Regions from separate parts of the Paenibacillus pseudetheri genome, predicted to be linked through region 1. Evidence: predicted binding sites of a transcription regulator. Region 1 holds the regulator's gene; the other holds the start of a gene.

The links. The regulator Rex, encoded in region 1, represses fermentation and respiration genes when NADH is low (regulators of the CRP and FNR family bind a similar motif). The targets are predictions, from matches to a motif close to TTGTGAAATATTTCACAA.
Region 2: the regulator Rex is predicted to act here: its motif matches at 2,396-2,413, upstream of adhE (bifunctional acetaldehyde-CoA/alcohol dehydrogenase).

Annotation. Positions count from the first base shown of each region.
Region 1 covers NZ_CAKMAB010000004.1:103,574-107,775, reverse strand. Annotated here, with positions in the region: gene L1028_RS04935 (cell wall elongation regulator TseB-like domain-containing protein) at 378-896, opposite strand; gene L1028_RS04930 (amidohydrolase) at 1,066-2,367, opposite strand; gene L1028_RS04925 (redox-sensing transcriptional repressor Rex) at 2,354-3,007, opposite strand; gene dinG (ATP-dependent DNA helicase DinG) at 3,139-4,202, opposite strand, start outside.
Region 2 covers NZ_CAKMAB010000005.1:149,002-153,203, reverse strand. Annotated here, with positions in the region: partial or broken gene L1028_RS06460 (glycoside hydrolase family 65 protein) at 1-879, shown strand, start outside; gene L1028_RS06455 (glycosyl hydrolase family 65 domain-containing protein) at 889-1,155, shown strand; partial or broken gene L1028_RS31640 (hypothetical protein) at 1,192-2,088, shown strand; gene adhE (bifunctional acetaldehyde-CoA/alcohol dehydrogenase) at 2,488-4,202, shown strand, end outside.

The DNA of each region.
Region 1 (4,202 bases):
ACAGAATGATCCAAAGTCATAGCTGCTAAGAGCTCATCAGAGCCTAACGTTCTACTTACACTGTTCTAATTACAAACAGTAGTATATCATAGGTGTATATACTATATTGAAAAAAAGTGTGAAGATATTTAAAATTTTATTTTTTAATTCTTTCCATTTTATTAAATTTATTGATTTATTTCGACAAAAAAAGGGCTGTTACTCTTAATTAACAGACCTTTTTTTCATATGAATCTTTAAATACCTATATAAAAAAACCACGCTTATAGTATATCACATTTCGTATACTTTTAGTATATCAAACAAATATCCGTTTGAACAAAAACAAGCGAACCATAAATGATCCGCTTGTTTCTCCTATAATGCTTTTGTTTAATTTAGCGGCTAGGTAAACTGTAACCTTCACCCATTCGAGCCCCATCTGAGAACCGATAAAATTGATAATAATATCGACCGCTTTGTTTATAAAAAAGCTGCCAAGCATACTCCCCGTTATACACTCCTGGCAACAACCGCTCAATGCTGATGTCCGGAAGATCGGCTTTTATAAGGCTACGCATTTTCGCTTCAGAGGTCCCTTTACTTAGTTCTTCAGCATATACTGCGTCGGTTCCTTCAACAAACTTCCCGTCTACAGTAAAACGCACCCAAACCATCAACTCGGTCCCGGCTTCATTCTTCCCTGTTAAGACCCAGTACACCGCATTTTCATCCCACACGGATTTCTGCGCTTTGGTTACCTCTGTCAGACCAGCACTGGTTTTGGCGACATCCTTAGCGATATCTCGCTCGTTCCATTGATCTTTCATAATATAAGCATAGAACTGGATAAGTCCGAACAGAAGGAGCAGAATCAGAACTGACCCCAGGAGGATCCATTTTTTCCTTTTCTTCAAGGTGCAGCTCCCTTTCTAGTAATATATCTTTTTTGATTATATAACACACCTGTGTGTTTATCCAAAGTTTCATATCCAATTCAATGATCTAATGATCAGAAACACAAAAGGCTGTAACTTTGCAATCGCAGAAAGTCACAGCCTTTCAGTTATTCGTTTTGATCTTAGACTACCGTTTAAGCAGTCCATCAAAGGATTCTTGCGCCTTACGACGGATTGCTTCCTCATCTAACGTTACACATTGTCCATGTTTTACAACCTGTTTACCGTTCACCCATACATGCTCAACATCCTTGGCACTGGCAGAGTATACAGCATGAGACAACAGATCTGTGTGTGGTAGCAAATGCGGCTGGTCTATATCAATCGCGATAAAGTCCGCTTTCATGCCTGCAGCGAGTCTACCCACATCATTTAAAAAGATAGACTTTGCTCCATACTCCGTAGCTATACGCAGCGCTTCCGGAGCTGGAACAGCCGTCGGATCACCACTTACACCTTTATGGATGAGGGCTGCAAGACGCATCTCTTCAAACATATCCAGATTATTATTGCTTGCCGCACCATCTGTACCCAATGACACCTTCACACCAGCCTTTAGAAGATCCGTAACCCGAGCCACTCCACTAGCCAGTTTCAGATTACTTCCTGGGTTATGAGACACACCTACATCATGACGAGCCAGAATCTCGATCTCTTCATCATTCAAATGAACGCCATGAGCAACAATAGACGGACGTGTGAACATTCCAAGCTTCTCTAAATGCGCTACAGGCCGCAGTCCGTAATCCACCACATTCTGCTCCACTTCGCGTTTCGTCTCGGACATATGGGTATGCATTGGTAAATCCAAATCATGTGCCGCCTGTACAAACTTAACGAAGAAGTCCGGTGGGCAAGTATATGGGGCATGAGGCGAGATCATCGTCGTAATTCTGCCGTCAGCCTTACCATGCCAGTTGCGCGCAAAAGAAATCGCTTCCGCAAGCTTGTGATTCTGTACTTCCTCTGGACATAAGCCAATTACGCCTCTCATCAGTACGGAACGAATACCTGATAATTCGACTACCTCAGCTACTCGATCCATATGATCATACATATCCAGGAAGGTTGTAGTGCCACCTTTCAGCATTTCTAGTACTGATAAGGAGGTTCCCCAGTATACATCTTCTCCGGTGAATTTCTCTTCCATCGGCCACATCTTCTCTTGAAGCCACACCTGAAGTGCTAAATCATCTCCATAACCACGAAGCAATGACATTGCAGCATGGCCATGTGTATTTACCAGACCTGGCATAAACAGCAGACGACTGCCATCAACAATTTGCACACCATCTTCCATTAAAGGCTCTTCTTTTCCTATGTAAGTGATCAAATCATCTTCAATAGTCATATATCCACTCAGAACCGGCTCATCCGTTCCCGGAATAAGAAATCGCCCGCCCTTAATAATCGTTTTACTGCTCTTCATTTCCGCTTTCTTCCTTTCCGTCTTTCAAATAATAAGCAAGGCTTTGCAAATCCGTTGTAAAATCGGCAGCATGAACCCGGATATTCGGTGGTGTTTTTAGAATCATTGGTGCAAAATTCAAAATCGCCTCAATGCCAGACTCAATGAGAATATCAGCTACATTCTGCGCTTCTGAATCAGGCACTGTAATAATCCCAATTCGAATCCCTTGTTCACGAACCGTCTGACCAAGCTCCTCCATCGGTTGAACGGTAAGAGAGTTGATTTTCCGTCCTACCTTAGGTGCATAGGAGTCAAATATAGCGGTAATCTTCATAGTATCTTTCAAATAAGCATTGTAATTAGATAATGCATGTCCAAGGTTACCAGCACCTACTAGAGCCACATTCAATTGTTGATCCAGCTTCAGAATATGGCGGATTTTTTCAATAAGATAAGTTACGTCATACCCGATACCTTTTCGGCCAAAGTCTCCAAAATAAGCTAAATCTTTACGGATTTGAGCGGGATTTAAATCAAGTTTTTGTCCTAGTTCTTGTGAGGAAACGGTTAATATTTCACGTTTCTGGAGATCATTCAAGAAACGCAAGTACACAGGAAGTCTGCGAACAACGGCTTCTGATATTTTATCCGATTTCATAATTTACCTCCTAATTTAAGTAATATTCTGTTCAAATCCTATCAAAATTTCTGCACCTCGTCTCAATGAAGAGCGGTATTCTTATACCGCCCTTCATTGTAGAGTGATTAATAAGATCGATGACGTTCTTTTCAAGAAACGCCTCCGTCTTCCAACCACTCCGCTATACGAGGAACCATTTGATCCGTAAGCATATGCTCCATTTTCGGGCCAGGCAACGAATAGAGGAAATACTTCCCATAGTGAGATTCAATCACCCTTGTGTCATACACAATAACAATACCCCGATCTTGCGCTGTCCGTACCAGCCTTCCAAATCCTTGCTTAAAGCGAATAACCGCCTGAGGAACAGACAACTTCATGAACGGATTCTTTTTCTGGGCTTGTAATAACTCAGACTTTGCTTCCGCTAGGGGGTGGTTTGGCGGTTGAAATGGAAGCCTCACGATCGCCAAGCATGTTAATGCTTCACCTGGAATATCTACACCCTCCCAAAAGCTGCTTGTTCCTAACAGTACAGAGGCTGCACTATCCTGAAAACGGCGGATCAGCTTGCTACGGCTGCCCCCCTCCACGCCTTGACCTAGCACCGCGATCTCTTGTGAAGCCAGAGCCTCTTTCAGAGGATCGTAAACCTGACGTAGCATCTTGTAAGAAGTAAACAGGACAAGCATCCGCCCACGTGTTGTAATCGCTGCTTCTGCAAGTGACTGTACGAGTGTATCGACAAATCGGGCATCGCCCACACTACCCTTCACACTAGGGAAATCCCGGGGAATAACTAACAGCGCCTGCTCCCGATACTTAAAGGGAGAAGGCAGGAGTGATGTCATCAGACGCCCCTCTTCCGCAGCTTCATTAAGTCCGAGATTATCAATCATAAACTGGAAAGATTTGTCGACAGAGAGTGTCGCCGAAGTTAGCACGATACTTTTCTTCTTGTCGAAAAACAGCTCCTTAAGCTGAGTACTAACATCAACAGGAACGGCATACAGCTGTAGCGATTTACTACGATAATTCCCATTCGCCTCCAGCCAATATACTACATTCTCATCGTTTAATCCCATAAAAAACCGCACTTGCTCACGTATAGAAGCTAAATCCTTAAATAAGCCGCTAATATCGGTAACTAGACTATCTGAGGAAGATTGACCTTCTTGATCTCGCATCTCATTAAGCATTTTATCACCTTTAC
Region 2 (4,202 bases), on a different contig from region 1:
GATATGCAACGTGCTAAAGATGTTGATTGCGAGGGGGCTTGTTACCCTATTGCTACTATCGACGGAACAGAAAGCTGTGATCTCTGGCAGCATTCGAATCTTTAGCTTCATGTAGGGAATGCTATTTCCTATGGTATCTGGCATTATGTCAAAATTACTGGGGATAAAGAATTCCTGCACAGTAAAGGCGCTGAAATGCTGAACCAGATCAGTAGATTCTATGCTACACGCGGTCAATGGGGTCAACAGAGTGGAAAATATGGATATTTTGGCGTAATGGGTCCTGATGAGTTCCAATTGATGATGAATAATAACTGCTATATTAATTGGATGGCCCAAAAATCATTTGAATACACCTCAGACACCCTGAGTGAAATGAAAGAACGGGCATCAGAGGCTTTTGCATTGGTTGCGGAAAAGACGGGGCTCCGTGACGAAGAGCTTACCGATTGGAAAAATAAAGCAGACCATATGAAGATTCCGGTTGACGAAGTGACAGGAGTATTTGAGGAGCATGATGTATTCTTCGATATGCCACATATTGATATTCATTCCATTCCTGTAGCAGAGTTTCCGCTCTACTCGAACTGGTCTTATGATCGATTGTACCGTTATGACATGATTAAGCAACCGGATGTTCTCATGTTTATGTTCTTATATAATGGACAATTCTCTAAAGAAGCGAAGCTAGCTAACTATGAATATTACGAGTCTAGATGTATTCATAAGTCTTCACTTTCACCTTCGATCCATTCCATATTGGCAAGCGAAATCGGCAAGCCTGAAGAAGCCTATTCATTCTTTGAATTTGCGACAAGACTGGATTTAGACAATTATAACCGTAACACACGTGAAGGATTGCATACGACTTCGATTGCAGCCGCTTGGATGAATATTGTGTATGGCTTTGGCGGTATGCGTTCAGATGGGGATCGTTTGTCCTTCCAGCCGTCATTGCCGGAGCGCTGGAACGAGTATAGCTTCCAAGTGATGTATGAAGGAGTATTACTACGTATTTTGGTCAACAAGACTTCAGTAACGCTCACCGCAATTAAGGGGGGGGGGAGCATCGATATTATAGTTTATGGGCAGTCAATTACGGTGGACGCTTCCGGGACGACGCTTCCGCTAGGCGAAAGGATGTTGGCTCGATGAGCTGGACTAGTAGGGGATAGCTGTTTTGATAAGCAACTTGTGACGACGAACGGGAACAAATATATGCTAAGCAATGGCTATATGGGATATCGCGGTACACTGGAGGAATTCGGTAAAAGTGAGCTAGTTGCCGTTACCTTAACTGGTCTATATGACAAAGCCGGAGAGAAGTGGAGAGAACCTGTAAATGCTCCGAATAGATTATGGACAAAGATTATCTGCAACGGTCAGCCCTTAAGTGTTCATGAGCATGAACCGAGCTCTCATGTGCAGGAGTTGAATATCCGTAGTGCCATTCATCATCGGAGTACTGAGTATGATATGTCTGATGGAGGTACGTTAACGTTCACAGCAGATCGTTTCGTAAGCCAGGATAATCTTCATCTGCTCGTTAGTAAGTGTTCAATCCACAGTACACAGGATTTCCAAATTGTAATTGAGACGGGGATTGACGTAGATGTATGTGATATTAATGGTCCACTGAATCAAGGTGGACTGAAACCTGAGGATGTGCTCACATATCCAATGCCTGCTATGGAAAAAGGTGGCAAGCATACTTGGGGACTTGGTGGTGATTACCTCGTAATTAATCCGAATGCAACACCAGATGAGCAAGAAATGGCATTCCGTTATATCACAGGCAAATACTTTATCCCGCCGCTCTTAGATTACTATTCAGCAGAGTCTGAGTTTGGTAAGAAGACCAAAGCAGTTTATGACAAGTACACAAATGTATACCAATATAGCCCTGACATTATGGGACTTTTGGATGGTAAACCTGAAGCTCAATACAATACACAGGACTATTACGCAACCATGTCCAATGTTATTCAAGAGCTATTCTCCAAAAAAGGAACGGATTCCAAGAGCCAGCTAGAAGCAGCAGCTAAAACAGTACAAGAGAAATTCTTTGATACGATTAAAGCAGAATAGTCTAATGTAAAAATCGGCCCCTTTGGGGTCGATTTTTTTGTTGTGAGATTTATAAATTTATAAATCATCAGAAATAGTGATAATCAGCGGGAAATTATTATGGCGTAGGAAAATCGTAAATTTCTGCGATAGAGGGAATGTTTTTAGATTAGTGTTTTTAGAAAAATGGAATGAAATGGGTTCGAAATTTTGCTTATTAAAGTATAACTCTAAGATTTAAAGGGATTTATAGCACAAAATATGGTAAAAATACTATAATATGATCGAATGAAAGCGCTTTGAAAACAAATCAAAAAAACTTTATACTTTGTGAAAGATTTCACTATACAAGGTTGAAATCATGTGATAAGATAAATGTGTAGAGAAAAACAACTAAAAATTGACAGGAGGACGAGGGAGATGGCAGTTAAGAACGAAGTCGCCGCCCAAGTTAAACAAGTTACCGCTGAAGAGTATATTCAGAATTTAGTGGATAAAGCAAAAAAAGCGCATGAGGCGTTCATGGCGCTAGATCAAGAGCAAGTTGACACAATCGTTCATGCAATGGCGTTGGCTGGACTCGACAAACATATGTACCTCGCCAAATTGGCCGTAGAAGAAACTGGACGCGGCGTATACGAAGACAAAATTACGAAGAACATCTTCTCAACTGAATATATCTGGCACGGAATTAAATACGATAAAACAGTAGGCGTTATTGAAGACAACGCTTATGATAGCTTCCAAAAAATTGCTGAACCCGTCGGAATTGTTATGGGTATCACACCGGTAACCAACCCTACATCCACCACGATGTTTAAAGCGTTGATTTCGATTAAGACACGAAACCCTATTATATTCGGTTTCCACCCATCTGCGCAAGAGTGTAGTGCTGCAGCTGCAAGAATTCTTCATGATGCTGCCGTGAAAGCTGGCGCTCCTGAGAACTGTATCCAATGGATTGAAATGCCAACAATGGATAAGACAAACGCATTGATGAACAACCCAGACGTTGCTCTTATCTTGGCAACTGGTGGTTCTGCAATGGTAAAAGCAGCTTACAGCTGTGGTAAACCAGCACTTGGCGTAGGCCCTGGTAACGTACCTGCTTTCATTGAAAAGAGCGCGGATATTGATCAAGCCGTAACGGACATCATTCTTTCTAAAACATTTGATAATGGTATGATCTGTGCTTCCGAGCAAGCTGTTATTATCGAAGAACCAATCTTCGATCAAGTGAAGAAGAAAATGATTGCTAATGGCTGCTACTTTGTGAATAAAGAAGAAGCTGCCAAACTGACTAGTGGAGCAATGAACGTAGATAAATGTGCTGTTAACCCAGCAATCGTAGGTCAATCTGCAGTAAAAATTGCTGAAATGTGTGGTATTCAAGTCCCTGCCGGCACAAAGATTCTGGTAGCAGAACTTGAAGGTGTAGGCACTAAATATCCATTGTCCGCTGAAAAATTAAGCCCGGTTCTTGCTTGCTACAAAGTTAAGAATGCAGATCAAGGTATCGAACGCGCAGCTCAAATTGTTGAATTTGGTGGTATGGGACATAGCTCGGCTATCCACTCCAACAACGAAGAAGTAATCATGAAGTTCTCTAACCGTCTGCAAACAGGACGTATTCTCGTTAACTCGCCTTCCACACATGGTGCGATCGGCGATATCTATAACACTAATATCCCTTCGTTGACTCTGGGCTGCGGATCTTATGGTCGTAACTCCGTGTCGCAAAACGTTACAGCAATCAATTTGATCAACGTGAAAAGGGTGAATCGTCGTACCGTGAATATGCAATGGTTTAAAGTACCTGACAAGATCTATTTCGAAAAAGGCGCTACTCAGTACCTGACCAAAATGCCTGATATCACACGTGTTGCAATTATCACTGACCCAATGATGGTTAAGCTCGGATATGTTGAGAGAGTTGAACATTACCTGCGTCAACGTCAAACTCCTGTCGCTATCGAAGTGTTCTCGGAAGTTGAACCAGATCCATCGACAACTACAGTTGAAAAAGGTACTGCAATGATGAACAGATTCCAACCGGACTGCATCATCGCACTTGGCGGCGGTTCCCCAATGGATGCTGCAAAAGGAATGTGGTTATTCTATGAACATCCAGACGC